3 regions of the Microbacterium sp. KNMS genome follow, and region 2 is predicted to be linked to each of the others. Evidence: predicted binding sites of a transcription regulator. Region 2 holds the regulator's gene; each other region holds the start of a gene.
What was found. Region 2 encodes HspR, which represses chaperone genes until heat shock. Its sites were predicted from a motif close to AAGTTGAGTCNNNNNGACTCAACTT; they were not measured.
Positions count from the first base shown of each region.

Region 1: ACWXWW_RS05390 (Hsp20/alpha crystallin family protein) is a predicted target of HspR. The motif match lies at 1,648-1,672, and genes of this name have one in related genera.
Region 3: ACWXWW_RS11910 (ATP-dependent Clp protease ATP-binding subunit) is a predicted target of HspR. The motif match lies at 8,078-8,102, and genes of this name have one in related genera.

Region 1 is NZ_JBSQBP010000006.1:10,535-21,003, forward strand. It holds gene galK (galactokinase) at 1-1,094, shown strand, start outside; gene ACWXWW_RS05390 (Hsp20/alpha crystallin family protein) at 1,167-1,604, opposite strand; gene ACWXWW_RS05395 (DUF7059 domain-containing protein) at 1,786-3,309, shown strand; gene ACWXWW_RS05400 (CCA tRNA nucleotidyltransferase) at 3,465-4,892, shown strand; gene ACWXWW_RS05405 (glycosyltransferase) at 4,998-6,182, shown strand; gene ACWXWW_RS05410 (glycosyltransferase) at 6,187-7,404, shown strand; gene ACWXWW_RS05415 (hypothetical protein) at 7,406-7,558, opposite strand; gene ACWXWW_RS05420 (GlxA family transcriptional regulator) at 7,643-8,650, shown strand; gene ACWXWW_RS05425 (small multidrug efflux protein) at 8,659-9,198, opposite strand; gene ACWXWW_RS05430 (sensor histidine kinase) at 9,356-10,469, shown strand, end outside.
Region 2 is NZ_JBSQBP010000005.1:66,953-77,421, reverse strand. It holds gene ACWXWW_RS04830 (SRPBCC family protein) at 1-988, opposite strand, end outside; gene ACWXWW_RS04825 (ArsR/SmtB family transcription factor) at 990-1,349, opposite strand; gene ACWXWW_RS04820 (LysR family transcriptional regulator) at 1,409-2,350, opposite strand; gene ACWXWW_RS04815 (DUF1852 domain-containing protein) at 2,471-3,463, shown strand; gene ACWXWW_RS04810 (methionine synthase) at 3,481-4,521, shown strand; gene ACWXWW_RS04805 (flavin reductase family protein) at 4,508-5,086, shown strand; gene ACWXWW_RS04800 (MarR family winged helix-turn-helix transcriptional regulator) at 5,152-5,625, opposite strand; gene ACWXWW_RS04795 (DUF998 domain-containing protein) at 5,706-6,371, shown strand; gene ACWXWW_RS04790 (heat shock protein transcriptional repressor HspR) at 6,398-6,835, opposite strand; gene ACWXWW_RS04785 (DnaJ C-terminal domain-containing protein) at 6,881-7,861, opposite strand; gene ACWXWW_RS04780 (nucleotide exchange factor GrpE) at 7,939-8,559, opposite strand; gene dnaK (molecular chaperone DnaK) at 8,559-10,418, opposite strand.
Region 3 is NZ_JBSQBP010000017.1:80,485-90,953, reverse strand. It holds gene ACWXWW_RS11935 (type 2 periplasmic-binding domain-containing protein) at 1-961, opposite strand, end outside; gene ACWXWW_RS11930 (carbohydrate ABC transporter permease) at 990-1,955, opposite strand; gene ACWXWW_RS11925 (ABC transporter permease) at 1,966-2,967, opposite strand; gene ACWXWW_RS11920 (nucleoside hydrolase) at 3,249-4,196, opposite strand; gene ACWXWW_RS11915 (3-deoxy-7-phosphoheptulonate synthase) at 4,206-5,282, opposite strand; gene ACWXWW_RS11910 (ATP-dependent Clp protease ATP-binding subunit) at 5,506-8,031, opposite strand; gene ACWXWW_RS11905 (DUF2975 domain-containing protein) at 8,212-8,697, shown strand; gene ACWXWW_RS11900 (helix-turn-helix domain-containing protein) at 8,698-8,907, shown strand; gene ACWXWW_RS11895 (EI24 domain-containing protein) at 8,942-9,697, shown strand; gene ACWXWW_RS11890 (histidine kinase) at 9,673-10,068, opposite strand; gene ACWXWW_RS11885 (WhiB family transcriptional regulator) at 10,291-10,469, shown strand, end outside.

The sequences.
Region 1 (10,469 bases), on a different contig from region 2:
ACACCGACTACAACGAGGGCTTCGTGCTCCCGTTCGCGATCGAGCACCGCACGTATGCCGCGGTCGGCATGCGAGGCGACCGCATTATCCGGGTCATCTCGACCCTCGACCGGGCCCCGTTCGAGCTGTCGATCGACGCGCTCGCGGCCACCTTCGACGGCGCAGCGGGTCACGCCGTGCAGAGCGGATCGGTGCCCGAGTGGGCCGCCTATCCCCTCGGCGTCGCCTGGGCCGCCCTCGCGGCGAGCGGGCGCAGCGCGTCGGACGTCGGCGGCCTCGACATCGCCCTCGCATCGGACGTGCCGGTCGGCGCGGGACTGTCCTCGTCGGCGGCGATCGAGGGGGCGACGGCGTCGGCGCTCAGCGATCTGTGGGAGCTCGGGCTCGACGGTCTCTCGATCGCGAAGATCGGGCGGACGGCGGAGAACGAGGCGGTCGGCGCGCCGACGGGCATCATGGACCAGGTGTCGTCGACGCTCGGCCGGCCCGACGCCGCGACCTTCCTCGACTGCCGGACCCTCGCGACGGAGTCCGTCGACCTCGGCTTCGCCCGGGAGGGGCTCGCCCTGCTGGTCATCGACACCCAGGTCACGCACGCGCACTCGACGGGCGGCTATCGCGAGCGCAGGGCCTCGTGCGAGAAGGGCGCGGCCGACATGGGCGTGCCCTCGCTGCGCGACCTGTCGGTCGACGACCTCGCGCGCGCCGCGGAGACGCTCGACGAGGTGACCTTCCGCCGGGTGCGGCACATCGTGACGGAGAACCAGCGTGTGCTGGACACCGTCGCCACGCTGCGCTCGGCCGGGCCGCGGGCCATCGGCGACCTCCTCGTGGCGTCGCACGCGTCGATGCGGGACGACTTCGAGATCTCGGTGCCCGAGCTCGACACCGCCGTCGAGGCCGCGCTCGCGGCGGGTGCGATCGGCGCGCGGATGACCGGCGGCGGCTTCGGCGGCGCGGCGATCGCGCTCGTGGACGCCGATCGAGTCGACGCCGTCGCCGAGGCGGCCCGTGCGGCCTTCGCGGAACGCGGCTTCCGGGCGCCGCACACCTTCACGGTGACGCCGTCGGAGGGCGCGCGTCGCGACGCATAGCCAGCGCACAGGGAGAGGGGCAGATGCGATCGCATCTGCCCCTCTCCCTGTGCGCGCGGATGATCCGGGGGATCAGGAGGTGAGCTCGGGGGCCGTCAGCGTCTGGCTGCTGTCGCCCGAGCGCTGCACCTCGATCTTGCGCGGCTTCGCCTTCTCGCTGATCGGGATGAGCACGCTCATCACGCCGTTCTCGTAGGTCGCCGTGATGCGCTCGGTATCGATGCCCTGGCCGAGGTTCAGCTGACGCATGTACGCGCCCGTCGGCCGCTCGCGCGTGATCCACTTCACGCCCTCTTCGCTGCGGCCCGTCCGCTGGGCGCGGATGGTCAGGAGCTGGCCGTCGACATCGATGTCGACGCTTCCGGGATCGATGCCGGGAAGGTCGGCGCTCAGCACGTAGTGGTCTCCATCGCGGTAGAGATCCATCGGCATGAGGCGGGGGCCCTGGCGGTCGAAGAGCTGCTCGGCCACCCGGTCGAACTCACGGAACGGATCGAAGAACATCGCCATCGTGATCGTCCTCCTCTGTTCGCTCGGCGCTGTTCGCAACATCACCTTGAGTCGCATCGACTCATGTTTCAAATTAGCACTCTCAGGGGGAGAGTGCTAAAAGTGCGCTGTGAGCTCCCTTCGAGCTCGCTCGGAGCGGCGCGGGGAAGCGGATGACACGAGCGCGCGGTTGAATGGTCGGGTGAGCCCGCACCCCGATTCCGCCCTGTGCCGCGACCTCGCCGCCGACCTCTCGGCCGCCCGGTTCCGATCCGAGGCGCTGCGCGCGATGTGGGGAGTCGAGGCCGACGACGCGATCGGGCGCGGGCTCCGCGCCCCCGCCCTCCGGGCCATCCGCGAGCGCGACGACGCGCTCGCCGTCCTCGCGCGGCTGCTCGTCTTCGGCGTCGGGCAGCCGCTCACCGCGGTCGACGCCGCGCTCCCCCGAGTCGGCGCCCGCGGGCTCGTCGCACTCGGACTCGCCGCGGTCGACGCCGACGTCGTCGCGCCGCTCGCGGTCATCCGCCCCCAGTCCTTCCACGACGACCGCGGTCCGGGCGAGTGGCTGCTCGCGAGCGACCTCGACGAGATCGCCCTCGGCGGGGGCGCGCTCGCGGAGGATCACGTGCTCGGCGCGGGCGGAGCATCCCTCACGCTGGCCGGTCTGCAGCTTCCGACTCCCGTGCGGACGGTCCTCGACCTCGGCACGGGGTGCGGCATCCAGGCCCTGCGCGCCCGTCGCTTCGCCGACCGGGTCGTCGCGACGGACATCTCCCGGCGCGCCCTCCGCTTCGCGGAGCTGAATGCGGCGCTCGCGGGCGCGACGGGCATCGAGACGCGGGCCGGGTCGCTGTTCGACCCCGTCGCCGGGGAGGTGTTCGACCGCATCGTGTCGAATCCGCCGTTCGTCATCACGCCGCGGGTCATGGGCGTGCCCGCGTACGAGTACCGCGACGGCGGGCTCGTCGGCGATGCGCTCGTGCAGCAGGTCGTCGCGGGCGTCGGCCGCCACCTCGCTCCGGGCGGAACCGCGCAGTTCCTCGCGAACTGGGAGACGAAGGACGGCGTGCCCGGGCTCGACCGCATGCGCGCCTGGGTCGAGGCGTCCGACGTCGCTCTCGAGGCGTGGGTGATCGAGCGCGAGGAGCTCGACCCGATCGCCTACGCCGAGATGTGGATCCGCGACGGCGGCACGGCCCCCGGCAGCCCCGAGCACGACCGACTCCTCGACGCCTGGCTCGACGACTTCTCGGAGCGAGGCGTCACGGCGATCGGCTTCGGCTACGTGCTCCTGAGGAGGGCGGATGGCGCGCCGCGGCTCGCGCGCTATGAGCGCGTCACGCAGGCGATCCCGTCGGAGGGCGCGCTCGGAACGCACCTCGCGGCGGTGCTCGCGGCGCACGACCGCATCGCGCCCCTCGCCGACGCCGAGCTGCTCGCCCTGCACCTGCGGGCGGCGCCCGACGTCACCGAGTCTCGTCACCACCTCCCCGGCGCCGCGGACCCCAGCGTGATCGAGCTGCGTCAGGGCGGCGGCTTCGGGCGCTCCGTGCAGGCCGCCCCGGCGCTCGCCGCGCTCGTCGGCGCGTGCGACGGGGAGCTCGCCCTGGGGCAGATCGTCGCGGCGCTCGCGCAGCTGCTCGAGACGGACGAGGACGCGCTGCGTGCGGGGCTCCTGTCCGCCGTCCGCGAGCTCGTCCTCGACGGCTTCCTCGCCCCCGCCTGACCCCGCCCCCGGCCCCCGGGCCCCCGGCCCCGGCCCCCGCCCCCCGGGTCCGTGAGACTAGCGCTCGTCGCCGAGACCAGTGCACCGGGCGCTGGTCTCGACGACGGACGCTAGTCTCGAGGGCCGCCCTGCGACCGCCCGGTACCCTGGAAGCCATGCTCAACATGGCCGCCGGTCTCGCGCGCCTCGGCGACCTCGCGGCGTCGCCCGTGGTCGCGACCCTCGCGCAGGCGTTCGCCGATGCGGGTCACGACCTCGCGGTCGTCGGCGGACCCGTGCGCGACGCCCTCCTCGGGCGGACGACGAACGACCTCGACTTCACGACCGACGCGCGCCCCGACGACATCCTGCGGATCGTCACGCCGGTGTCCTCCGCGCAGTGGGACATCGGCCGGGCGTTCGGCACGATCGGCGCGCGCGTGCAGGGCGAGCAGGTCGAGATCACGACCTACCGTGCCGACAGCTACGACGGCGAGACGCGCAAGCCGACCGTCGAGTTCGGCGACACCCTCGAGGCCGACCTCACGCGACGCGACTTCACGGTGAACGCGATGGCGCTGCGCGTCCCCGACGTGCGGCTCGTCGACCCGACCGGCGGCGTGGAGGACCTCGTCGCGGGCGTCCTGCGCACGCCGATCGATCCGCGGGTCAGCTTCGGAGACGACCCGCTGCGCATGCTGCGCGCCGCCCGCTTCTCCGCGCAGCTCGGCTTCGCGATCGAGGAGGGCACGCTCGCGGCGATCGCCGACCTGCGCGAGACGCTCGCGATCGTGAGCCCCGAGCGCGTCCAGGGCGAGCTGACCCGCCTCCTCCAGACCGACGACCCCGTGCGCGGGCTGCGCGTTCTCGTCGAGACGGGCCTCATCGACCAGTTCCTCCCCGAGATCCCCGCGCTGCGCCTCGAGGTCGACGAGCACCACCACCACAAGGACGTCTACGAGCACTCCCTCACCGTGCTCGCGCAGGCCATCGAGCACGAGCGCGCGCGCCATCCGGACGCCGAGCCCGATGTGAAGCTGCGCCTCGCCGCCCTCCTGCACGACATCGGCAAGCCGCGCACCCGCAAGCTCGAGCCCGGCGGAGCCGTCTCGTTCCACCACCACGACCTCGTCGGCGCGCGGATGGCGAAGAAGCGGCTGCAGGCGCTGCGCTACGACGGCGAGACGATCGGCTCGGTCTCGAAGCTCATCGAGCTGCATCTGCGCTTCTTCGGCTACGCCGAGGGCGCGTGGACGGATTCCGCCGTGCGGCGCTACGTGCGCGACGCGGGCGACGAGCTCGAGCGCCTGCACATCCTCACCCGCGCCGACGTCACGACGCGCAACCGCCGCAAGGCCGCGCGTCTCGCGCACGCGTACGACGACATCGAAGCGCGCATCGCGGCTCTCCGCGAGCAGGAGGAGCTCGACGCCATCCGCCCCGACCTCGACGGGAACGAGATCCAGCGGATCCTCGACGTGGGCCCGGGCCCGGTGGTCGGGCAGGCGTACCGGTTCCTGCTCGACCTGCGCCTGGATGAGGGCGCGCTGGGCCCCGAGGAGGCCGAGCGACGGCTGCGCGCGTGGTGGGCCGAGCAGGGCTGAGCCGCGTCGGCACGCCTCACAGTCAGCTCCAAACTGTTGCAATAGGCTCGGGAAGACTTCCCCCAGGCCGCATGGCGCCGCCACGAACTGCACTGTGAGGCATCCGTGACCACTTCCGCGTCCGACCGACTGACCATCCTGCTCGGGTGCGACACGTTCTCGCCCGACATCAACGGGGCGGCCCGGTTCGCGGAGCGCCTCGCCGCGGGTCTCGTCCAGCGCGGACACGACGTGCACGTGAGCGCGCCGAACACGGCGTGGAAGCGCACGGCGCCGCGCACCGAGGTCATCGAGGGCCAGCCGATGACCCTGCACCGGCTGCCGTCGGTGCACCTGTGGTGGCACGAGTGGCTCCGATTCGTGTGGCCGTGGCGCTCGAAGCACTACGCGCGCCAGGTCCTCGACGCCGTGAAGCCCGACGTCGTGCACATCCAGTCGCACATCGTCATCGGCCGCGGCCTCGCCCGCGAGGCGCGCAAGCGCGGCATCCCCGTGATCGCCACGAACCACGTGATGCCCGAGAACATCGTCGACTCGACGAAGCTGCCGCCCGCCCTCAACCGCCTCCTCGTCAAGCTCGCGTGGGACGACGCCAAGCGCACGTTCGACCTCACCGCGGCGGTCACGACCCCGACGCGCAAGGCCGCCGACTTCCTCGAGGCGACGATCGACATCGCCGGCGTCATCCCCATCAGCTGCGGCATCGACAAGTCGCAGTACACGGCCGACCTCTCCCCCCGCACGGAGAACCGCGTCGTGTTCGTGGGGCGCATCACGACCGAGAAGCACGTGGACGTGCTCCTCCGCGCGATCGCGCGTCTCGATCCCGCCCTCGACGTCAAGCTCGACCTCGTCGGCGACGGCGACCAGCGCCCGCTGCTCGAGCGGCTCGCCGACGAGCTGGGGATCGCCGACCGCGTGACGTTCTTCGGCCACACGACCGACGAGGTGCTGCGCGACGCGCTCACGCGCGCCTCGGTGTTCGCGATCGCCTCGATCGCCGAGCTGCAGTCGATCGCCACCATGGAGGCCATGGCGTCCGGTCTGCCGGTCGTGGCGGCCAACGCCGTCGCGCTCCCGCACCTCGTGCACGAGGGCGAGAACGGCTACCTCTTCGAGCCGGGCGACGTCGACGCGCTCGCGGCGCGGCTGACGGATGTGCTCACGGCAGCTCCCGAGGAGCGCGAGCGCATGCAGAGAGCATCCCTGCGGATGGTCGAGGCCCACGACATCACGCGCACGCTCGACACGTTCGAGGCGCTGTACCGGGGCGAAGCGCTCCCCGCCTGACGCCGTGCACATCGTCATCTTCGGCGACCAGCACGTCGAGACGCTGGGCGGGGCGCAGGTCTCGACGCGGCTGCAGCGCAGCTTCCTCGAGCGGGCGGGTCACGTCGTCACCGTCGTCGCGCCCCGGCGCTGGTCGCGCGACCCCGTGAACCGCGACGACCCCGCCTACCTCGACCTGCCGTCCGTGCCCGTCACGTGGGACCGTGAGTACTCGTTCGCCTGGCCGGGTGCCTCGGCCGACGCGTTCATCGACCACGCGCTGACCCGCCGGGTCGCCCAGGGCACGCCGCTGCCCGACCTCGTGCACGTCCAGGCCGACTTCTGGGGCGCGTTCCTGGGGCATCGCCTCGCGCGCCGGCTCCGGGTTCCGGTCGTGCACACCATGCACAACCGGGTCGACGTCGGCATCGAGGCGACCGCGCCCTTCCCGGGTCTCGTCCTCCGGGCGCTCAACGCGTGGCGACGGCGCGCCCTGCCCGGCTCAGGACCGGGCGACGACGGATGGGCGTACCTGCGCGGCCTCGCGCGCGGTGCGTCGGCGGTGACGGCGCCGTCGCGCCACTTCGCGCGGCGGCTCGAGGAGCACGGGGTCTTCGCGCCCGTCGACGTCGTGTGGAACGGCATCGACGACGACGTCCGCGCGCGCGTGCTGCAGGCCGCCCCGATCCTCCGCGCCCCCGGGCGTCCGCGCTTCGTGTGGCTCGGGCGCATGTCGCCCGAGAAGCGGCTCCTCCCCGCGCTCGAGGCCTTCGCCGACGCCGGCGTGCGCGCCGAGCTGGAGGTCATCGGCGGGGGCTTCGAACTTGAGAAGGCGCGGCGACTCGTGGCGCAGCGGGGGCTCGGCGACCGCGTGCGGTTCGCCGGCCGGCTCCCCTACGAGCAGACTCTCGCGCGCATCGCAGCCGCCGACGCCCTCATCCAGACCTCGATCGGCTTCGAGACCCAGGGCATGACCCCGTTCGAGGCGGCGACCCTCGGCACGCCGTCGATCATCAGCGACCCCGACATCGCGGGCGAGTTCGACGGCGGCATCTGGGCGGTGCCCGCGCCCGACGACGAGCCGGGCCGGATCGCGGCGCTCGCCGCGGCCATCCGCACCGCCGCCGACGACATCGCGGCCGGCACCGCGCCCGTCCCGACCGAGCGCGTCGCCCACGAGTTCCTGCAGTCGTCGCGCACGGCGGCGATGGTCGAGGTCTACGAGCGCGTCCTCGGCCGCTGACTCATCCCTGCACGGGGGTCACGCCGACCGTGTGCGCACGCGCCGCGTCGGCTTCGGATCCGTCCGAGGGCGCGCCGCCGCCCGGGAGCACCGCCGCGGCGACGGCGGCTCCCGCGGCGACCACAAGGGCGGTGACGATGACGACGACGAGCATGGCAGGAACGCTACGGTTGTGCGATTCCTGCCGCGAGTGGCAGGATGGCCACAGATCGTCGCATTTCTGCCAACCGGAGCGCTCATGAAGACCGTCGCGTGCATCGTCCAGGAGGGGTTCGCCCCGTTCGAGTTCGGGCTGGCGTGCGAGGCGTTCGGCCTCGACCGCAGCGCCGACGGCGTGCCGAGCTTCGACTTCCGTCTCGTCTCCCCGACACCCGGTCTCGTGGCATCCAACCTCGGGTTCTCGATCACGGTCGACGCCGACCTGTCCTTCGCCGACGAGGCCGACCTCGTCGTCGTCACCCCGATCCCCCGGTCGTCGTGGGGTGCCGTCGACGAGCGCGTGTGCGAGGTCATCCGTCGCGCCGTCGCACGCGGAGCGTGGGTGCTCACCGTCTGCAGCGGCTCGTTCGTCGTCGCGGCCTCGGGCGTGCTCGACGGGCGCAGGGCGACGACGCACTGGATGTACGCCGACACGATGCGGCGCATGTACCCGCGCATCGAGGTCGACCCCGACGTCCTCTTCGTGCAGGAGGGCCGCATCATCACGAGCGCGGGCACGGCGGCCGGTCTCGATGCCTGCCTGCACCTCCTTCGACAGGAGATCGGGGCCGAGCTCACGAACCACATCGCGCGGCGGATGGTCGTCCCGCCGCAGCGCGACGGCGGCCAGGCCCAGTTCATCCTGAACCCGCTGCCGGCGGAGGCGAGCCTGTCGCTCGCGCCGGTCGCCGACTGGGCTCTCGAGAACCTCCACCGCGAGCTTCCCGTCGACGAGCTCGCGCACCGTGCGCACATGTCGCCGCGCACGTTCGCGCGGCGGTTCAAGGCCGATTTCGGCACGACGCCGGCCGCATGGCTCGCGCGCCAGCGGGTCATCCAGGCGCAGCGCCTGCTCGAGCGGACGGACTGGGGGCTCGACCGCATCGCGGCCGACTGCGGCTTCGGCTCGGCCGCGGTGCTGCGCCAGAACTTCTCGCGCGTGCTCGGGATCTCGCCGGCCGCGTATCGCGCGCGCTTCGCGTGCCCCGAGATGGCAGACGGCGACGAGCGGATGGCCGCAGGGGCCGATCCGCTCGTCGCCGCGTAGCGCGGGGGTCAGCTCGCGATCGAGATGATGCCGGTCAGGGCGAGCGTGATGAGGGTCGTCCAGCCGACGATCGCGATGCCCTGCCAGAAGAGGATGCGCGCGCGGCCCACGCCGGCGGCGGCGAGCATCGTCGCGGTGAACTGCGTCGGCAGGAGGAGCGGACCGAGGAGGCTCACGCCAGGGACGCCGTAGCGCACGAGCGCCCGCTGGAACTTCTCCCTGCGGGGCGACGCAGCGGGGGCCGCGACGGCGGTGCCGCCCTCGGTGATCGCGCCGCCGCCCGCGGCGACCGCCACGCGCTCGCGGTGCCGCGTCACGATCGCGCGTCGGGTGCCCGAGCCGAGGAGCACGAGCGCGGCGACGCAGAGGAAGTTGCCGATCGCGCCGGCCGCGGCGGCGATCGCCGGGTGGATGCCGCCGATGATGCCGATCGCCGCGGCTCCCTCGCCCTCGATGAACGGGACGGCGCCCGCGAGGGCGACGATGAGCGGCTGGGCGAACTCCGGGACCTGGGCGACGAGGTTCTGGAAGGTCTCGATGAGGTTCATGCTGTGCTCCTGTCGGCTGTGCTGCGGAGGGGTCTCTCCGGCGATGTCTCCACTCCATCGCGCCGCGGCCGATCGCGGCAGTGCCGAGGTGTCACCGGAGTGCGGGAGAGCTGCACGCGCAGGGGGTGACATCTGTCACGGCCGTACTGTGGTGAGAGTGAAGGCGACATCGGGGGACGCGCGTCGGGGCGCGATCGATCTGACGCGCGGCATCGCCGCGACATGGTGGTACACGATCAGCGCGGTGATCTTCTTCGAGGCCATGATCGCCCTGCTCTGGACGACGACCTGGGCCGTCGCGAGCGGGGCCGCGTGGCAGGGGCTCCTCGCCGGAGCCGTCGGCGTCGTGTGGGTCGCGTGCACCGTGCCCCTCCTCCTCGTGCATCGGTCGCGCAGCGAGTCGGACCCGCTCGTGGCGAAGCGCCTCGTGCCGCTCGTGCTCGTCGCGGCCGCATCGGGCGCGGTCCTCGGCGTCCTGACGCACAGCTGGCTCCTCGGCCTCCTGCTCCCCGCGCACGCCGTGGTCCTGCTCAACTGGTCTCGCGGCGTCCGCCTGCGCCTCGTCATGGCGATGACGGCCGCGCTCGCGGCGGCATGGTGGGTCGACGCGCGCGGCGGCGGGGGCATCCTCGCGGTCGAGGGGGCGCCGATGCTCGCGGCCTTCTGCGTCATGCTGCCGGGAGTGGCCGTCCTGTCGCTGTGGTGGTGGGATGTGCTCGTCGCGCTCGACCGCGCGCGGGTCGCGGAGTCGCGGCTCGCGGCGACGCAGGAGCGGCTCCGGGTCGCGACCGACGTGCACGACCTCCAGGGGCACCACCTCCAGGTGATCGCGCTGCAGCTCGAGCTGGCCGAGAAGCTCATGGACCGCGGCGAGACCGGCGCGGCGCTCGAGCAGGTGCGGGCCGCGCGGGTGAGCGTCGCGGATGCCACGCAGGGCACGCGCGACCTCGCGACGCGCTTCCGGTCGGCGCCGCTGTCGGATGAGCTCGCCAACGCGCGCGACCTCCTGCAGGCCGCGGGGGTCGCGGCGGCGCTCGAGATGCCACCGGATGCCGACGAGGCGCCCGGTGCCGTGCTCGGGCCTGTCATCAGGGAGACCACGACCAACGTCCTGCGGCACGGCGGGGGGCGGATGGCGCGCCTCTCGCTCGCGCGCGTCGACGGCGCATGGCGCTACGAGATCGCGAACGACCGCGCAGGGGCCGCCGAGGCGCGCGACGGCGCCGGCCTCGAGGGGATCGGACGCCGTGTCGCCGAGGTCGGCGGGCGTC
Region 2 (10,469 bases):
AGCGACCGGAGGCGACGAGCACGTCCCTCTCGAGGCGGGCGTACGAGGCCTCCATGCCGTCGGCCATCCCGGTCGCGAGGATCATGTCGCGCGTCTCCTTGTCGGGGTACTCGATGAGGAGCGTGATGAGGGTCGCGCCATCCTCTTCGTACAGGTTGAGGTCGTTGAGCGTCTCGGGCCCGTCGGTGCCCTTCATGCGCTCCGTCGAGACGGCGCGCCGAGGCGCGTCGACGAGCAGCGCCTCCCCCTCGAACCCGAAGGCCTCGCCCTCGGTCTCGCCGACCGGCGCCCACGACGTGCTGTGCCGGTCACCGGGAGCGAGCGCGACGACGCACTCGGTCATCTCCCACCCGTCGGGACCGAGCATCCACTGCCGCAGCAGGTCGGGGTCGTGGTGGGCCCGCCACACGAGCTCCCGCGGGCCCTCCACGAGGCGCGTGATCCGCACATGGGTGTCGTCGAGTTCCTCGACGCGTGTCCCCTTCCCCTGCGCGTAGGCGCGCAGGTCCTGGAGCACGGCGTCCAGCTGAGCCATGGCCATCCGCGTGCCCTCGATCGCGCCCATCTCGACGACCTGCTCGAGCGCCTGGATCGAGTCGAAGTGGCTCGTGGTGACCATCCGCGTGCCGTCGCCCGCTTCCTCGAAGGAGAACGTCATGCGCAGGGAGGGAAAGCCCTCGAGCGGACGGCCCTCGTCGTCGACGAACCGGTCGATCACCGCGAACCCCCGCGGCTCGTCGATCTCGAGGAACTCCCACGACCCCGAGGAGCGCTCACCGCGCGGGCCGGCCATCGTGTACTGCGCCATTCCCCCGACCGTGTGGTCGAAGGCCGTGAACGTCGCGGGCCAGCCGGGAGGACCCCAGAAGCGCTCGAGCTGGCGCGGGTCGGCGTAGGCGCTCCACACGCGCTCGATGGGCGCTGCGAAGTCTGCGACGACGGTCATCGTGAGACTCTCGGCGTCGGTGGTGACATCGGTGACGGGCATGTCAATCTCCTGATCCAGTGGTGTCGTGCGGTTCGGCCAGCAGGTCGTCGAGGCGCGCGATGCGGGCGCGCCACAGCTGCTCGTATCGACCCAGCAGGGCCCTGGCGCGCGCGATCATCTCGGGGTTCGCGCGGACGAGCCGCTCGCGCCCCTCCGCGCGCTTGACGATGAGCCGCGCCTCTTCGAGCACGGCCACGTGCTTCTGGACCGCGGCGAACGACATGTCGTAGTCGCGGGCCAGTGCGGAGACGGACTGCTCACGCTCGATCGTCCGACGCAGGATGTCGCGCCGCGTTGCCGCCGCCAGTGCGTGGAAGACACGGTCGATCTCCGTCTCGCTCAACTCCGTTTGTGCAACCATTTGGTTGTACGTTAGGGGTGCGGAGGGCGGGTGTCAAGAGGCCTTCTTCCTCCTCGCTACTATCCCAGCACCTCCACACCGAACCCGGCGACGACCGCGCGCACCTCGTCGAGGTAGCGCTGCGCCTGCTCCGTCAGCGGGATCGCGGCGTGATCGATCCACCCGATCTCGATGCGCTCGTCGACGTCGAGCGGGATCGCGACGATCTCCGGATCGAGCTCGTCGCTGATGATGCCGGTCGAGATCGTGTACCCGCCGAGGCCGATCATGAGGTTGAAGATCGTCGCCCGATCGGAGACCCGGATCTCGCGCCTGCTCGACATGGTGGAGAGGATCTCCTCGGCGAAGTAGAAGGAGTTGTCCGCCCCCTGGTCGAAGGTGAGTCGCGGCAGATCCTCGAGGTCGGCGAGAGTCGCGCGCTTCCGGGAGGCGAGCGGGTTGCGCCGTGAGATGAAGATGTGCGGCTCGGCGAGGAACAGCGGATGGAACGCGAGCCCCGAGTCCCGGAGCAGCTTGTCGATCACCTTCCGGTTGAAGTCGTTCCGGTAGAGGATGCCGATCTCGCTGCGGAGCGTGCGGACATCCTCGATGATGTCGCCCGTCCGGGTCTCCCGCAGGGAGAACTCGTACTCGGCCGCCCCGCTCGCCTGGACCATCCGCACGAACGCGTCGACCGCGAACGAGTAGTGCTGCGCCGAGATGCCGAGCAGACGCCGCGACGGGGGCCGGTCGAGGTAGCGCTGCTCGAGGAGCTCCACCTGCTCGACGACCTGCCTCGCATAGCCGAGGAACTCCGCCCCGTCGAGGGTGAGCGTCACGCCGCGTGCCGAGCGCACGAGGAGCGTGCGCCCCACGCGCGCCTCGAGCTCCTTCATCGCCGCCGACATCGTCGGCTGCGCGACGTAGAGCAGGTCGGCGGCACCCGAGATCGAGCCCTCGGCGGCGACCTCGATGAAGTAGCGGAGCTGCTGCAGCGTGAGACCGCTCGTTCCCTGTGCCATAGCCAAAGACTATATGGAGGGATAGCGTCGTCTTCTTACCCGATATCGCCCGAATCCCGGCACGATGGAGGCTCCGACGACCGAGGATCGACCCGACCCTCATCACCCCTGGATTGGCCCATGGCGAGCGCATTCGAGTTCAGCATCACGACCACCCCCTTCGACGAGGACTACACGCCATCGGAGAGCTCCCGGATCACGACCAACTTCGCCAACCTCGCGCGCGGCGAGCGCCGTCAGGAGAACCTCCGCAGCACCCTGACCATGATCGACCGGCGGTTCAACGACCTCGCGCACTGGGACAACCCGACCCGCGACCGCTACACCCTCGAACTCGAGATCGTCTCCGTGCAGCTGCGCACGTCGGCGGATGACGAGGCTCAGCCGTTCCCGCTGCTGGAGGTCCTCGACACGCGGATCATCGACCGGCACACGGGCGCCCGCCACCACGGGATCGTCGGCAACAACTTCTCGTCCTACATCCGTGACTACGACTTCAGCGTCGTCCTGCCCGCGGCGAAGGATGGCGCGGGGGCGCCCGCGCTCCCCCGCGACTTCGGCGTCCTCCATGGCAGGCTCTTCCAGCACTTCCTCGACTCGGATGTCTACCGGCAGCGCTTCCCGCAGGCGCCCGTCATCTGCATCAGCGTCTCGACGAGCAAGACCTACCACCAGACCGGCAACAGCCACCCCGTCCTCGGCGTCGAGTACCAGCAGGACGAGCACTCCCTGACCGACGAGTACTTCGGCAAGATGGGGCTCCGGGTGCGCTACTTCATGCCGCGCGGAAGCGTCGCGCCGCTCGCGTTCTACTTCCGCGGCGACCTGCTGAACGACTACTCGAACCTGCAGCTCATCAGCACGATCAGCACGATGGAGACGTTCCAGAAGATCTACCGCCCCGAGATCTACAACGCGAACTCGGCCGCCGCCGCCGTCTACCGCCCGAGCCTGGGTGCGCAGGACTTCTCGCGGACGCAGATCTCCTACGACCGCGAGGAGCGCAGCCAGCTCGCCGTCACGCAGGGGAAGTACGCGCAGGAGCACTTCATCGAGCCGAACCGCGAGCTGCTGGAGCAGTGGACCGCCGGCGACCCCGTTCTCGTCGCATGACCCCCGGAGGACCATCCATGACCCCCGCGCTCCTGCCGACCTCGATCGTCGGCAGCCTTCCCAAGCCGTCGTGGCTCGCCGAGCCGGAGACGCTCTGGTCCCCCTGGAAGCTCGAGGGCGCCGCGCTGACCGAGGGCAAGCAGGATGCGATGCGCATCGCCGTCCAGGAGCAGACGCGCCGCGGCATCGACATCATCGGCGACGGGGAGCAGACGCGCCAGCACTTCGTGACGACGTTCATCGAGCACCTCGACGGCGTCGACTTCGCACAGCGCAGGACCGTGCGCATCCGCGACCGCTACGACGCGAGCGTTCCGACGGTCGTCGGCGCGGTGCACCGCGAGCACCCCGTGTTCGTCGACGACGCGGCGTTCCTCCGTGCGAGCACCGACCGCCCGATCAAGTGGACGCTGCCGGGCCCGATGACGATGGTCGACACGCTCTACGACGCTCATTACCGCAGCCGCGAGAAACTGGCGTGGGAGTTCGCGACCATCCTCAACCAGGAGGCCAGGGAGCTCGAGGCCGCGGGCGTCGACATCATCCAGTTCGACGAGCCCGCCTTCAACGTCTTCCTCGACGAGGTCAAGGACTGGGGCGTCGCCGCCCTCGAGCGCGCGTGCGAGGGGCTGCGCGCCGAGACCGCCGTGCACATCTGCTACGGCTACGGGATCAAGGCGAACACCGACTGGAAGGCGACGCTCGGCTCGCAGTGGCGCCACTACGAGGAGTCGTTCCCGCTTCTGCAGCGGTCGGCCGTCGACATCGTCTCGCTCGAGTGCCACCACTCCCGCGTCCCGCTCGAGCTCGTCGAGCTCGTCCGCGGCAAGAAGGTCATGCTCGGCGCGATCGACGTCGCGGATGAGACGGTCGAGACCCCCGAGGAGGTCGCCGACACCCTCCGCCGTGCGCTCGCCTACGTCGACGCGGACAAGCTCGTGCCCAGCACGAACTGCGGCATGGCGCCGTTCCCCCGGGAGGTCGCGCTGCGCAAGCTCAGCGCGCTCAGCGCGGGCGCGGCCATCCTGCGCGAGGAGCTGGCCGATGCGCGCGTCTGAGGCGTCACCCGCCGACGTGCCTGCCGAGACCCCGCGTCACGGCTTCGCGCCGTCGCTGTCGCCCGACGACTTCAAGGCCCTCTTCCGGGGGCACCCCGGGGGCGTCACCGTCATCACGGCGGATGCCGGCGACGGGCCCGTCGCCCTGACGGCGACCTCGGTCGCGTCGGTGAGCGCCGAGCCCCCGCTCCTGGTGTTCTCGATCTCGGCGCTGTCGTCGGCGTCGGACGTTCTCTCGCGCGCCGAGACCGTCGTCGTGCACTTCCTCGACGCTCACGATCTGGAGGTGGCGAAGCTCGGCGCCGCGAGCGGCGTCGACCGCTTCGCCCAGGAGCACCCGTGGACGCGCCTCGCCACGGGCGAGCCCGTGTACGAGGGCGTGCGCGCGTGGGTGCGCTGCGCGGTCATCGACCGGATGGATGCGGGCACGTCGACGGTCGTCGCGGCCCACGCACTGCAGTCGCACATCGAGCGCGACATCCACCCGGGCGACGTCGGCGACGCGCTGGTCTATCACAACCGCACGTGGCACCGCCTCGGCGAGCACTCGCGCATCGAGCCCTGACGGCGTCGTCCTCGATCGTTGGGCGTCGACACGCTCGGGGCCTGGATCCCGCGTGAGCGGGCGGATCAGACGGACCGGGCATTCGCCCGCTCCGTCGCCGCAGCGGCGTGGCCGAGGAAATCGGCGATGACCCCGAGCGCGTGCTCGTCGAGCCCCGCCAGTGCCGAGTTCAGGTCTTCGCCGAGGGGTGCGAGCAGACCGAACAGCCTCGGGAGGTGATCGGGGAGAGGCCGCACGAGCACCGTCCGGCGATCGGCCTCCGCGCGCTCGCGCGCCACCCATCCCTGCTCGACCAGACGACGGACGATCCCGGTCGTCGTCGCCGGTGGGAGAGCCAGCATGCGCGACAGCTCGCCGATCGGGACAGGTCCGTGGCGGTGAACGAGGTTGAAGCACTGCAGCTCGACCGGGCGGAGTCCGACCTGCGCACTGAGATGGTGCCCCAGAATCGCAAGCTGGAGCTCCAGCTCCCGGTAGCGGTCGAGCACGCGCCACACCCCGGAATCGCCGCTGTTGATATCGGGCACGGATTCGGACACCGTCTCATCCTCGCAGGGCCCCGTGTCCGTTCCCGCGGAGAAGTCTTTCGGTTTTCGTAGCAATCCGCTACGGTTCGATCATGACCAACGGTTTCGATGCACGCGCGGCGGTCACCCGATCGATGCTCGGCTGGGGTGCTGTCGCAGGGCCGTTCTATCTGCTTTTCGGCCTGACCCTGGCTCTCACCCGTGAAGGGTTCGACCTCTCGCGGCACGCCCTGAGCCTGCTGACCCTCGGCGACGTCGGCTGGCTTCAGGTCGTGAACTTCGCCCTCACCGGCCTCATGGTGGTCATCGCAGGCTGGGGCCTCCTTCGCACGCCCGATGGTCGCGCTCGCGGCGTCGGGGTCGCCGTGATCGTCGCCGGGGCTTCGATCGCGCTGGCGGGCATCTTCCGGCCCGATCCCGCAGGCGGATTCCCGCCGGGCTCGGAGATGAGCATGAGCGCGAGCGGCATCCTGCATCTCGTCCTCGGCGCGCTCGAGTTCGCCGCGTTCGCGGTCGCCGCCCTCCTGCTCGCGCGGCTCTTCCGAGCACGCGGAGAGCGGCGACACGCTCTGCTCTCGCGCATCGCAGGCATCGCCGTCGTCGCCGCGTTCCTGGCCGGGGCGGCGCTTGCGACCGCGCCCGTGGGGGTCGCCCTCCTGTGGCTCGCCGTCGTCATCAGCTTCGCCTGGCTGCTCGCTGCTTCGGTCTGGGCATACCGGACCGTCCCGCATCCCGACGCCGACAAGCGCCTCGTGTAGCGCGGGGCCGCGCACGCCTGCGGGCGTCAGTCGGTGGGACGCCAGAGCACCACGTCGGTCTGCCGGCGCACGCGGGTGCCCGCGCGCAGCGTCACGACTGCGCCGTTCGCGCTCGTCGCGAACACGCGCGCGCCCGGACGCTGCTCGCGCTCGGCGCGCAGCTCGCGCTCGAGCTCCCGGACACGGCCGCGCAGCTCCTGCACCTCGTTCTCCATGTGCAGGATGCGCTCGATGACGGCGAGGCGCACACCCTCGGACGACAGCCGCGCGACCTCGCGCAGCTGCTCGATGTCGCGCAGGGAGTAGCGCCGCGATCCGCCGCGCGTGCGCCCGGGGACGACGAGGCCCATGCGGTCGTACTGCCGCAGGGTCTGCGGGTGCATGGCGGCGAGCTCGGCAGCCGCCGCGATGGGGAAGATCGGCGCATCGGGGTCGATGTCGGCCGGGTCGACCGGGATCGGCATGGTGCTCACCTCCTGAAGGTGTCGGGGGCGGATGGCGGCAGCGGGTTACTGCTTCGCCTTCGCCATCATCTCAGCGCGGGGGTTCTCCTTCGGCTCGGCCTCGCGGTAGGCGAGGAGCGCCTCGCGCGCGGCGTCGTCGAGATGCGACGGCACAGCCACCTGCACCTCGGCGAGGAGATCGCCCGTGCCCTTGCTGGACGCGATGCCGCGTCCCTTGACGCGGAGCACGCGGCCGGAGGGCGTGCCGGGGGCGACGCGCAGCTTCACGGGGTCGCCACCGAGCGTCGGAACCTCGATGGTCGCGCCGAACACCGCCTCGGTGAACGTGATCGGCACGGTCACGCGGACGTTCAGGCCGTCGCGCGTGAAGACGGGGTGCGATCGGACGGCGACCTCGACGACGATGTCGCCGCTCTCCCCTCCGTCCGGCGAGGGACGCCCGCGCCCGCGCAGGCGGATCTTCTGGCCATCCGCGACGCCCGCGGGGATCTTGACCTTGAACGGCTTGCCGTCCTCGCCCTGGAGCGTGATGGTCTCGCCCTTGGCGGCCGTCGTGAAGTCGATCGTCGTGCGCGCACGCACGTCGGCGCCGCGCTGGGGGCCGCCGAAGCCGCGGTACCCGCCCGTCGACTGCCCGAAGCGGCCGGAGCCGAAGCCTCCGCCCCCGCCGGAGAACATCGAGAAGATGTCGTCGAAGTCGCCGGGGGACGCCGTGCGCTGCTGCGTGAACCGGCTGAAGACGTCGTCGAACCCGCCGCCGGCGCCGCCGGGCGCGGTGAACCGCGCACCCGAGCCCATCGCGCGCAGCTCGTCGTACTCCTTGCGCTGCTCGGGGTCGGAGAGCACCGAGTACGCCTCGCTGATCTCCTTGAACCGCGACTCCGCAGCCGCGTCGCCCGGGTTCGAGTCAGGGTGGTACCTGCGCGCGAGCTTGCGGTAGGTCTTCTTCAGATCCGCGTCGCTCACGTTCTTGTCGACGCCGAGGATCTTGTAGAAGTCCTTGTCGAACCAGTCCTGACTGGCCATCTGCACCTTCTTCTTGCGAATGCTCTACGCGTGATCCGGAAAGCGGTCGGCCCCGCCGCAGCGGGGCCGACCGGGAGTCATTCCGCCGGGACGGCGACGACGACCTTGGCGGGGCGCAGCTCGACGTCGCCCAGCAGGTAGCCGACCTCGACGACCTCGAGGATCGTGCTCTCGGTCGTGCCGGGGACCGGCTGCTGGAAGATCGCCTCGTGGCGCTGCGGGTCGAACGTCTCGCCGGTCGCGCCGAACGCGACGACGCCCAGGCGCTCGGCGACGCCGCGCACCTTGGCCGCGACGGCCGAGAACGGGCTGCCCTCGGCGAGGTCGCCGTGCTTCTCGGCGCGGTCGAGGTCGTCGAGCACGGGGAGGAGGCCCTTCACGGCCTCGCCCCTCGCGCGGGAGATCTCGATCTCGCGCTGCTCCTCGGTGCGGCGACGGTAGTTCGCGTACTCCGCCTGGAGGCGCTTGAGGTCGTGCAGGAGCTGCGTCTCGTAGTCGCTCTTCTCCGCCTCCGCCGCCTCGTCGGTCTGCTCGGCGCCGAGGATGTCGTCGACCGTCAGGCCGTCGCCCTCCTCCGCGGTCTCAGCCGGCTGCGCCGCGGGGTCGGAAGCGGCGGCTTCCGACCCCTCGGCGTCCGGCTGGACCTCGTCGCCGTCGGGCTGCTCGCCCTGGGGCTCCTCGAAGTCCTTGTCCGTCATCAGCTCTTCTTCTCGTCCTCGTCGTCCACGACCTCGGCGTCGATGACGTCCTCATCCGCCGAGCTCTGCTCGCCGGCCGGGGCGTCCTGCGGCGCCTGCTCCTGCGCGGCCTGAGCCTGCTGGTAGATCGCCTCGCCGAGCTTGGTCTGGCTCTCGTTGAGCTTCTCGAACGCGGCCTTCACGGCGTCGTCGTCCTCGCCCGCGAGCGCGGTCTTGAGCGCGTCGACGTCGGCCTTGACCGAGTCCTTCACGTCGGCGGGGAGCTTGTCGTCGTTCTCCGAGATGAGCTTCTCGATCGAGTACGCGAGCGTCTCGGCCTGGTTGCGGACATCCGCAGCCTCGCGGCGCTTCTTGTCCTCGGCCGCGTGCTCCTCGGCGTCGCGGACCATCCGCTCGATGTCCTCCTTCGAGAGCGACGAGCCGCCCGTGATGGTCATCGACTGCTCCTTGCCCGTGCCCTTGTCCTTGGCGGACACGTGCACGATGCCATTCGCGTCGATGTCGAACGTGACCTCGACCTGCGGCACGCCGCGGGGCGCCGGCGCGATGCCGGTGAGCTCGAAGGTGCCGAGCGGCTTGTTGTCGCGGGTGAACTCGCGCTCGCCCTGGAAGACCTGGATGGCCACCGACGGCTGGTTGTCGTCTGCGGTCGTGAAAGTCTCGCTGCGCTTGGTCGGGATGGCCGTGTTGCGCTCGATGAGCTTGGTCATCACGCCGCCCTTGGTCTCGATGCCGAGGCTCAGCGGGGTGACGTCGATGAGGAGGACGTCCTTGCGCTCGCCCTTCAGCACGCCCGCCTGGATGGCGGCGCCGACGGCGACGACCTCGTCCGGGTTGACGCCCTTGTTGGGCTCCTGGTTCGTCTCGCTCTTCACGAGCTCGCTGACCGCGGGCATGCGGGTCGAGCCGCCGACGAGCACGACGTGCGCGATGTCGGAGACCTTGATGCCCGCCTCGCGGATGACGTCCTGGAACGGCTTCTTCGTGCGCTCGAGGAGGTCCTTCGTGAGGTCCTCGAACTTCGCGCGCGAGATCGTCTCGGACAGCGACACGGGGCCGTTCTCCGTGAGCGACAGGTACGGCAGGTTGACGCTCGTCGACGTCGAGCTCGAGAGCTCCTTCTTCGCCTGCTCCGCAGCCTCCTTGAGGCGCTGCAGGGCGATCTTGTCGTTCGAGACGTCGACGCCCGTGGAGTCCTTGAACTGCTTGATGAGGTAGTCGACGAGGCGCTGGTCCCAGTCGTCGCCACCGAGGCGGTTGTCGCCCGCCGTGGCACGCACTTGGATGGTCGAGAAGTCGTCGTCCTTGCCCACCTCGAGCAGCGAGACGTCGAAGGTTCCGCCGCCGAGGTCGAAGACGAGGATGAGCTCGTCCTCCTTGCCCTTGTCGAGACCGTACGCGAGGGCGGCGGCCGTGGGCTCGTTGATGATGCGCAGGACGTTGAGGCCCGCGATCTCGCCGGCCTCCTTCGTGGCCTGGCGCTCGGCGTCGTTGAAGTACGCGGGCACGGTGATGACGGCGTCGGTCACCGTGTCGCCCAGGTACTGCTCGGCGTCGCGCTTCAGCTTCTGGAGGATGCGCGCCGAGATCTCCTGCGGCGTGTACGACTTGTCGTCCACCTTGAACGTCCAGTCGGTGCCCATGTGGCGCTTGACCGACGCGAGGGTGCGGTCGACGTTGGTGACGGCCTGGCGCTTCGCGGTCTCGCCGACGAGCACCTCGCCGTCCTTGGTGAACGCGACGACCGACGGGGTCGTGCGGAAGCCCTCGGCGTTGGCGATGACCTTCGGCTCGCCGCCCTCGAGGACCGAGACGACCGAGTTGGTCGTCCCGAGGTCGATACCCACAGCACGTGCCATGTTGCTTCTCCTTCTGTCGCTGCCTGAAGTCTGCGCGCGATCTTGAGTCGC
Region 3 (10,469 bases), on a different contig from region 2:
ACTGGCCGAGCCACGGCCAGAACGAGAACAGCACCTGCCCGTTCTGGTACTTCGTGAACATCGTGTCGTAGTTCTGCGTGGTCGACTCGGGGTCGACCAGGCCGAGCTCGTTGGCCTCGTGGAAGAAGCGCAGCGAGCGCACGTACGCGGAGTCGTCGTCGATGATGCTCTGGTAGTCGGACCCGTCGGCCTTCGCCAGCGCGAAGCCCATCTCGTCGTACCCGTAGAACGTCGCCGGCTGCTTGGCGTTGTTCATGAAGTTGCCGTCCCAGTCCTTGAAGAGGGACAGCCCGTAGACGGGCTGTCCGTTCTCGGCGGTCGGGTGCGCGGCCTGCATGTCGGCGAGGATCGGGAGGAGGTCCTCGAGCGTGCCCACCTCGGGGTAGCCGAGCTCCGCGTAGTAGTCCCACCGGACGTAGGGGCCGAAGGTCGGCTCGAGCCCCTCCGACGACTCCGTCGGAGGGATCGAGGAGACGCTCGTCGGGAAGGCGTAGACGCCGTCCTTCCCCTCGTTGAGCTTGTCGACCGCGGCGTCGAACCGGGGCGCGTGCTCCATCCGGTCGTAGTACCCGCCCGCGTCGAGCACGAGCCCGCCCTCGATGAGCTCGTCGAGCTTCTCCCCCTTGTCCGTGATGATGAGGTCGCCGAGATCGCCCGCCGAGACGCGGGTGTTGTAGAGCGTGTCGCCTCCGCCCGCGACGTTGGGGGCGATGATGTTGAGCTCCATGTTGAACTTGTCCTTGACGATCTTCGCGAACCATCCGCTCTGCACGCCCATGTAGTTCGCGAGGCCGTCGAAGACGTCGATCGTGATCGTCTCCTCCCAGGCCTCGGGGAAGCTCCCGCTGCCCGAGTCCTGCGCATCGGACGGCTGCTCGCCCGTGATGAGGGAGCAGCCCGCGAGCGACGCGACCGCGAGGGATCCGACCGCGACTCCCGCGGCCAGTCTGGTGAGCTTCATTGCCTGTCCTTTCCTCTGAGCCCGGCCGTCAGCCCTTGACGGCGCCGAGCATGATGCCCTTGACGAAGAACCGCTGGAAGAGCGGGTAGATGAAGATGATCGGGAGCACGACGATCACCGAGATGGTCATGCGGATCGAGGTCGCCGTCTGCGTCGTCGCGGCACCCGCGATCGCGCTGAGGTCGCCGCCCGCGTTCTGCGCCGCCTGGGCGAGCGACGACGCCTGATTGAGGAACATGTACAGCTGGTACTGCAGCGTGTACAGGCTCTGGTCGGTGATGTAGATCAGGGTGTCCTGGAACATGTTCCACTGGGCGACGGCGGAGAAGATGGCGACGGTCGCGAGGATCGGGGTCATGTTCTGGAGGTAGACCCGGAAGAACACCTGCAAGATGTTCGCGCCGTCGACCTCCGCCGCCTCCTGCAGCGAGCGCGGCATCGACTCGACGTAGGTCTTGACGAGGATGATGTTGAACGGCTGGACGACGAACGGCAGGACGTAGACCCAGAAGTTGTTCGTGAGCCCCAGCGCCTTGACGATGATGAAGACCGGGATGAGCCCCGCGCTGAAGTACATCGTCACGACCGTGAACCGGTACCAGAAGCTGCGGCCCCACATCCGCTCCTGCGTGAACATGAAGCCGAGGAAGGCCGACGCGAGCACGGTCGCCGCCGTGCCGAGGACCGTGCGCGCGACGGTGACCGCCGCGGAGGTCGCGAGTCCCTTGAGCTGGAAGATCTCGGCGTAGTTCTCCAGGTGGAACCCGACGGGGAAGAGCCGCACATCGCCCAGAGCCGAGGCGTCGTTCGCACTGACCGAGTTGATGATGAGGTAGTAGAAGGGGTACGCGCAGAGGATCGCGAGCACCGTGAACATCGCGTAGTTCAGGATGTGGAACGCGAGGTCGCCGGCCGACCTGCTGCCGGTGCGGGGCGCGCGTCGATCGGGCGCGAGGCCGGGCGCGACGAGTGCGGATGTCTCGGTGACGGTCATGTTCGCTGCCTCAGATGATCGACGAGCCGCGCGTGCGCTTGGCGATGGCGTTGACGGTGAAGAGCAGGACCACGGAGATCAGGCTCTTGAGCATGCCGACGGCGGTCGCCATCGACAGGTTGTTGCCGGTCAGGCCGATGTTGTAGACGTACAGGTCGAGCACCTCGATGTGCTCCTTGTTGAAGGCGTTCTGGAACACGAAGTACTGCTCCATGCCGTTGTTGAGCAAGTTCGCGATCGAGAGCATGAGCAGGACGATGTAGGTCGGCATGAGCTGCGGCACCGTGATGTGCCACATCGTCTGGAAGCGGCCGGCGCCGTCGAGCTTGGCGGACTCGTAGAGGGAGGGGTCGATGCCCGCGATGGCCGCGAGGTAGATGATCGCGCCCCATCCGAGTCCCTTCCAGAGACTCCAGAGCGTCATCGTGATCCAGACGCCCTCGCCGCCCGAGTCGAGGAACTTCATGGGCGCCGTGATGAGGCCGGAGTCGACGAGGACGTCGTTCACGAGCCCCGTGCTCGAGAACAGGGAGAACGCGATCATGTACACGAGCACCCACGAGATGAAGTTCGGCATAGTCGTGAGCGTCTGCACGGAGTTGCGGAACCACGGCGCCTTGATCTCGTTGAGGAAGATCGCGAACGCGACGGGGAGGACCGAGGTCGCGATCCCGAGGAAGCTCATCGCGAGCGTGTTGGTGAGCACCTGCCCGATCTGCGCGATCTGCGCGGGCGAGTTGAACATGAGCTCGAACCACTGCAGGCCGACGAACTCGCTCCCGGCGAGCCCGAGCGCCGGCCGGTAGTCGTACAGGGAGTAGATCCACCCGTACAGCGGGAAGTACGAGAACAGGAAGATCAGCACCATGAACGGCACGATGCACAGGAACATCCCGAACGACGTGCGCCGACCGCGCCGCCGCGCCCGCGACCGCCCGCGCGGCCCGCCGGCACCTGCGGCGAGAGACGCGGTCTCCGGAGCCGCGCTTCCGACCTCCGTGAGCACGCTCATCGCGCGCCTCCTCTGCACCGGCTCATCTCACTCCTTCGTGTGACCCGCGACGTGCCCTCTTCCGAGGATCAGTCGAATCGCTTCGATAAAGCTACGCAGAGACGTCGCGGGCGTCAAGGGGAAATGTGGCGAGCGCACACGATAGGCGCGATCAAGCCCGGAATCACGCGGGTATCGCGGCGCGAGGCGACGTCGCAGCCCTGGCCCGATCGACCGCCATTTGTCGAAGCGCTCCGCGAAACCGCCCGAAGCGGGGGTGCGGCAGGCTGCGGAGCGGCTGGTCAGGCGCTCGCGATGAGATCCACCATCCGGTCCTCGAAGCCCGGCTCGACCTCGAGCACGACCCGATGGCGCGCGCCGTCGACCTCGGGCCATCCGCGCCACATGCCGCGCAGATCGGCCACCGTGCGACCGCGGCTCGGACCGTGCGTCGTGTCGACCTCGACGTGCACGACGGGCGCGACGACGGTCGACACGAGCCCGCACCCGACCGCGACCGCGAGCGCGTCGTGGTTCGCCGAGGTGCGCTCGCCGGTCACCTGCGCGTAGTACCCGAAGTAGTGGTCGAGGATGTCTGCCGCGTATCGCCCGGCGCGGCCGCCCGCGGCGAGGCGCGCGCGATGCTCCTCGGTGAGGAGCGTGCGCATCGTGACGTCGAGGCCCACCATCGTGACGGGCCACGCGGCGTCGAACACGCGCTGGGCCGCCTCGGGATCGTGCCAGATGTTCGCCTCGGCCCCCGGGGTGACGTTGCCGGGGACGAACGACGCGCCGCCCATGATCGTCACGGCGCGCACGCGGGACGGAAGATCGGGATCCGCGTCCAGGGCGAGCGCGAGGTTCGTGAGCGGCCCGACCGCGACGATCTCGAGCTCGTGCGCGTGCTCGCGGCTGAGCCGCAGCAGCAGATCGACCGCGCTCTCGCGCGCGAGGACCGGCGCGAAATCGAGGTCCGCCCTGCCGCCCTGCCCATCGGCACCGTGGACCGCCGTCGAGAACTCCGGCGCCGTGCCGTCATACGGACCGGCGGCCCCCGCGGCAACCGGGACGTCGGAGCGCCCCGCGATGTCGAGCACGTACGCGGTGTTCCGCGCGGCCTGCGCGACATCGATGTTGCCCCAGGTCGCCGTGCACGCGAGCAGCTCGATCTCGGGCGCCCGGCACGCCGTGAGGATGGCCAGGGCGTCGTCGATGCCGGTGTCGACGTCGAGCACGATCTTGGTCGTCACCGCTCGAGCCTACCCGGCGCGTCCGCCCCGCCTCGCGCGCGCGGCTGCCGCCAGCAGGCCGAGCGCGTCGACCGTGGTCTCCCAGGACAGGCATGCGTCCGTGACGCTCTGGCCGTAGACGAGCCCGGCGGGTCCGCGGGCGACATCCAGCGGCTGCGCGCCCGCGACGAGATTGCTCTCGAGCATGACACCCGCGATCGCGCCGCCCGCGGCGACCTGCTCGGCGATCTCGCCGGCCACCGCGAACTGCCGCACGTGGTCCTTCCCGCTGTTCCCGTGGCTCGCGTCGACGACGAGACGCGGCGCGAGGCCGGCAGCTGCGAGGCGCGAGGCCGCGGCCTGCACGTGCTCGGGGCCGTGGTTCGGGCCGTCCGCCCCTCCGCGCAGGATCACCGAGGTGTCGGGGTTGCCGGTCGTCGCGACGAGACTCGCGCGGCCGTCAGCGCCGATTCCGAGGAACGCCTGCGGCGCGGCCGCCGCCCTAGCGGCGTCGATCGCGACCTGGATGCCGCCGTCCATCCCGTTCTTGAACCCGATCGGCATGGACAGGCCGGAGGCGAGCTGTCGGTGGATCTGACTCTCGGTCGTGCGCGCGCCGATCGCTCCCCACGTGACGAGGTCGGCGATGTACTGCGGGCTGATCGGCTCGAGGAACTCGGTCGCGCAGGGCAGACCGAGCGCCGTGACGTCGCGGAGGAAGCGGCGGGCGAGACGCAGTCCGGTCGCGATGTCATGGCTTCCGTCGAGGTGCGGATCGTTGATGAGTCCCTTCCAGCCGACCGTCGTGCGGGGCTTCTCGAAGTAGGTCCGCATGACGACGAGGAGATCCTCGTCGTGGCGCCGGGCCTCCTCCGCGAGCCGCGCGGCGTAGTCGAGCCCCGCGGCCGGGTCGTGGATCGAGCACGGGCCGACGACGACGAGCAGGCGGGGATCGTCTCCGGTCATCACCGAGCGGACGGCCTCGCGCGCGGCGCCGACGAAGGGGGCGCTGTCGGCGCCGGGCAGCTCTGCGGCGATCTCAGCGGGGCTCGGGAGGGTCGTGAACGAGGCGACGTGGATGTCGGATGCGGCCTCGATGGTGTCCATGGCAGGTCCTGTCCCTGGTCGGGGCGGACCCTCTTGCGCAGAGCCCGCCGATACGGCGAAGGGCAGAGCGATCGCTCTGCCCTGTCGGCTCTGGAGGTGTCGGCACGCTACATCCGCGACGGCCCCTCCAGAGCCGACTCGTCATACGCATACCAACGGGTTGTCATGCCGCCACTCTAGTGCACGGAGGGCGGGCGGGTCGCCCCGTCCGCCCTCCGATCTCTCACGCGGCTGCCGGAGCCATCCGCTCCGCACGGACGACGAGACCGTCGTCGATCGCATCGACCGTGACCGAGCCGCCGTCCGCGAGCTCCCCCGTCACGAGCAGATCCGCGATGCGGTCGTCCACCTCGCGCTGGATGAGACGGCGCAGCGGTCGAGCGCCGAACTCGGGCTCGTAGCCGTTGCGGGCGAGCCACGCCACCGCGGCATCGGTCGCCTCGAGGGCGATATCGCGCGCGGCCAGCCGCGCGCGGGTCGCCCCCAGCAGCAGGTGCACGATCTGCGCGAGCTGCTGCTCGTCGAGCTTGCGGAAGAGCACGATCTCGTCGATGCGGTTGAGGAACTCGGGGCGCATCGACTCGCGCAGCCGCCCCATCACGCGGTCGCGCAGATCCTTCTCGTCGAACTCGCGCCCCGCGGCCGAGAAGCCGATCGCGCCCGAGCGCGAGGTCAGGAACTCCGAGCCGAGGTTCGAGGTCATCACGACGACCGTGTTGCGGAAGTCGACGGTGCGCCCCTGCCCGTCGGTGAGCCGCCCGTCGTCGAGCACCTGCAGGAGCAGGTTGAACACGTCGGGGTGCGCCTTCTCGATCTCGTCGAAGAGCACGATCGAGTACGGGTTGCGCCGCACGCGCTCCGTGAGCTGACCGGCCTCGTCGTATCCGACGTATCCCGGAGGGGCCCCGACGAGGCGCGAGACGGTGTGCCGCTCGCCGAACTCGCTCATGTCGAAGCGCACCACGGCGCTCTCGTCGTCGAACAGGCTCGCCGCGAGCGCCTTCGCCAGCTCGGTCTTCCCGACGCCGGTCGGCCCGAGGAAGAGGAACGACCCGACCGGGCGGCGGGCGTCGCCCATGCCCGTGCGACTGCGGCGGACGGCCTTGGCGACCGCCGTCACCGCATCGTCCTGGCCGATCACGCGGGCGTGCAGCTCCTCCTCGAGACCGGCGAGACGCTCGCGCTCGCTCTCGGTGAGGCGGTTCACGGGGATCCCGGTGGCGCGGCTGATGACGGCCGCGATCTCGGGCTCGTCGACGATCGCGCGGCCGGCTCCGTCGGCCGAGGTGGCGTCGGCGAGGCGCGCCTGCACGGTCGCGATCTCGTCGCGGATGCGGGAGGCCTCCTCGTAGTGCTCGGCCGACACCGCGGCGTTCTTCTCCGCCTCGAGCTCCGCGAGACGCGCGACGAGCTCCTGCGTGTCGACGGGAGCGCCCAGACGCAGCCGCACCCGGGCGCCGGCCTGGTCGATGAGGTCGATCGCCTTGTCCGGCAGCACGCGGTCGGACAGATAGCGGTCGCTCAGCTCGACGGCCGCCCGCAGCGCGTCGTCGGTGTAGGTGACACGGTGGTGCTCCTCGTACGCCGGGCGGAGCCCCTCGAGGATCGCGATCGCGTCCGCGGGCGACGGCTCGCCGACCCGCACGGGCTGGAAGCGGCGCTCGAGCGCGGCGTCCTTCTCGATCTTGCGGTACTCGGAGAGCGTCGTCGCGCCGACGAGGTGCAGGTCTCCGCGAGCGAGACGCGGCTTGAGGATGTTGCCCGCGTCCATGGCTCCCTCTCCCCCGCCGCCGGCGCCCACGAGGGTGTGGATCTCGTCGATGAAGAGGATGAGCTCGCCCTTCTGCGCGGCGACCTCCTCCATCGTCTTCGTCAGGCGCTCCTCGAAGTCGCCGCGGTAGCGCGTGCCCGCGAGCATCGCGGGGAGGTCGAGTGCGACGACCCGGCGGTTCCGCAGCTGCTCCGGAACGGCTCCCGCGACGATGGCGGACGCGAGGCCCTCGACGACGGCGGTCTTGCCGACGCCGGCCTCGCCCACGAGCACGGGGTTGTTCTTCGTCCGGCGCGAGAGGATCTCGATCGTCTGCTCGATCTCGTCGGCGCGGCCGATGACCGGGTCGAGCTCGCCGTCCCGCGCGAGCGCCGTGAGGTCGGTGCCGTACTTCTCGAGCATCGATCCGCCCGCGGTCCGCCCTGCGCCCTGCTCGGGCGCGGCCTGCGGGTCCACGCTCTCGCGCGCGCCCTGGGTGAGGGTCTCCGCGGTCACGCCCGAGCGTGCGAGGATCTGCCCGGCGGGCGTGTCCTGTGCGAGCACGAGGGCGAAGAAGAGGTGCTCGGGGTCCACATAGGTCGAGCCAGACGAGCGCGCCACCTGGAACGCGTGGAACAGCGCCCGCTGCACGGCCGCCGTCACCGCGGCGGCGTCGACGTGGGCCGAGGCACCCTCGCGCGGAAGCCGCTCCTCGGCCTCCCGTGCGATCCCCTCGGGGTCTCCGCCGACGCGCGAGATCGCGTCGGCGACGGTCGCGTCGCCGACGAGCACGTGGAGGACGTGCAGCGCGTCGAGCTCGAGCTGCCCGCGACCGAGGGCGTAGCGCCCCGCCCGCTGCAGGAGCTCCTGCGTGCGCGAGCTGAGGAAGCGGCTGAGATCGATCGAGCGGCTCGCGCGAGCACGCTCGCCCTGCAGATAGCGCGCGAGGAACTCGTCGAACGAGCTCGGCCCATCCTGGGGGAAGTTGTTCTCGGGCATGTCCCGGCATCTCCTTGAAAGTTGCGTCGTTCCCTATCAAGTATGGAACTTGAGTCGGAGTCTATCAAGATCAACGCGATCCCGTGCGCGCTATTCCCGCCCGCGAGAATCTGTCGAGCGACTTGCACTATCGAACGACTATCGATAGATTTCCGCTGTGGTTCAACGAGCGGAGCGACCGTGAGCAGAGCGACGATCCTCATCCTGCGCGTCGTCATCGCCCTCGCCCTTGCGGGGTCGGTCGTCGTGCAGGCGTTCCTCCTCCCGCTGATCTGGGTCGACCTCGAGGGCGTGGAGACGGCGTCGCGGGTCGCCTTCGTCGTCATCCTCGGGCTCGGCGTCGCGACGATGCAGGTCTTCGGGGTGTGCGTGTGGCAGCTCCTCACCAGGGTCCGGCGCGGCTCGATCTTCTCGGAGTCGTCCTTCCGCTACGTCGACGTCATCATCGGGGCGATCGCCGCGGCCGCCCTGCTCGCCTTCGCGCTCGCGATCCTCCTCGCCCCGGGCAGCGCGGCCCCGGGTCTCGTCGGCCTCGTCTGCGGTGCGTCGCTCGTCCTCGGGGGGATGGCGCTGCTCGTCGTCGTCATGAAGGCGCTGCTGCGGCAGGCGATCGCGCGCGAGCACGAGGCGCAGGCCCTGCGGGACGAGCTCGGCGAGGTGATCTGAGTGCCGATCATCGTGGACATCGACGTCATGCTCGCCCGCCGGAAGATGTCAGTCGGCGCGCTCGCCGAGCGGATCGGCATCACCCCCACCAACCTCGCCGTGCTCAAGAACGGACGCGCCAAGGCCGTCCGCTTCGCCACGCTCGACGCGCTGTGCGAGGCGCTGGAGTGCCAGCCGGGCGATCTGCTCCGCTGGGAGCCCGAGGAGTGAGCCCGCGGCGCACGGCGTTTGCTTTCATGGACGCATGAGCGAGTTCTGGGCGGGCGTGCGCACGCTGCTGGAGGGGTTCGGCTGGTGGCGGCGAGATCCGCGCGTGATGGCGGCCGCGCTCATCCCCGCCGCGATCGTCGGCGCGGCGATGGCAGCCGCGCTCATCACCCTCGGAGCGCTCCTTCCCGCGATCGCCGAGGGCCTCACCCCCTGGGCGGAGGACTGGGCCGCGATCTGGACCATCCTCGTGCGCGTGCTCATCGGCGCCGCCGTGCTCGCGGGCGGACTCGTGGTGGCGGTGACGACGTTCACCGCCCTCACCCTGCTCGTGGGCGAGCCCTTCTACGACCGGGTCTGGCGCTCGGTCGAGGCCGCGCGCACGGGGTCCGTTCCCGAGAGCGCGCACGGCTTCTGGCGATCGGTCGCAGACAGCGCGTCGCTCATCGCCCGCGGGCTCGCGATCGCCGTCGCGAGCGTCGCGCTCGGGTTCGTCCCCGTGGTCGGCGCACCGCTCGCCGCCGTCGTCGGAGCCGCGCTCTCCGGCTGGGTGCTCTCCGACGAGCTCTCGGCACGTGCGCTGTCTGCGCGAGGCATCGGGGCGCAGGAGCGACGGGCGCTGCGGCGCGGCTCCCGCGCACGGGTCGCGGGATTCGGGATGGCGACGCACGTGTGCCTGCTCGTGCCCCTGGGCGCGATCGTCGCGATGCCGGCCGCCGTCGCCGGCAGCACGCTCCTCGCGCACACGCTCCTCGAGCGGCGCTCCGCTCAGTCGTCGAGCGCGCGGGGCTGAGCCCGCCCGGCATCGCGCGCGGCGAAGAGCAGCACGGCGAGCACGATCGCGGCCGGGACCGCGAGGCCGACCGCGGCGGCGACATGCGCGTACTCCCCCGTCGCGGCGCCGATCGCGACCGCGATGATGAGCAGCTGCACGACGATCGCGCCGGATCGTCCCCAGGACAGGCCTCGTGCGATGCCGCGCGCGAAGGCGCCCACGGCGAGGGCGCCGACGAGCGTGAGCAGGAGGAGGGCGATCGCGCTGGGCATCGAGGCGACATCCGCCGAGCCGAGCGCGAGCACCTGCCAGCCGGCGAGGGCGAGCACGCCCACCGCCTCGAGTCCGACGAGCACGGCAGCCGTCCGTGCGGTCGCGCTGGTGGCCATGGCTCTCCTCGCTCCCCGTGCCTCACACCGCACGCACGATCAGGGAACGGACAGAAAAAACCCTTGCCCGAGAACCTCGCGTGTATGACAATTGTTAACGGTGTGTTTCCCACAGCGTGGTGGGGCGGAACCTGCACAGGTCCGTCGCACATCCAGCGTAATCCACCCGTTTTGCCACGCTGTGCTTTCCCTGAGAAACCCCACCCCGCAAGGAGCATTCCTATGGACTGGCGCGACAAGGCCGCCTGCCTCACCGTCGACCCCGAGCTGTTCTTCCCCGTCGGGAACACCGGCCCCGCGATCGACCAGATCGAGAAGGCGAAGTCCGTCTGCGCTCGCTGCACGGTCACCGAGATCTGCCTGCAGTACGCCCTCGAGACCGGCCAGGACTCGGGCGTCTG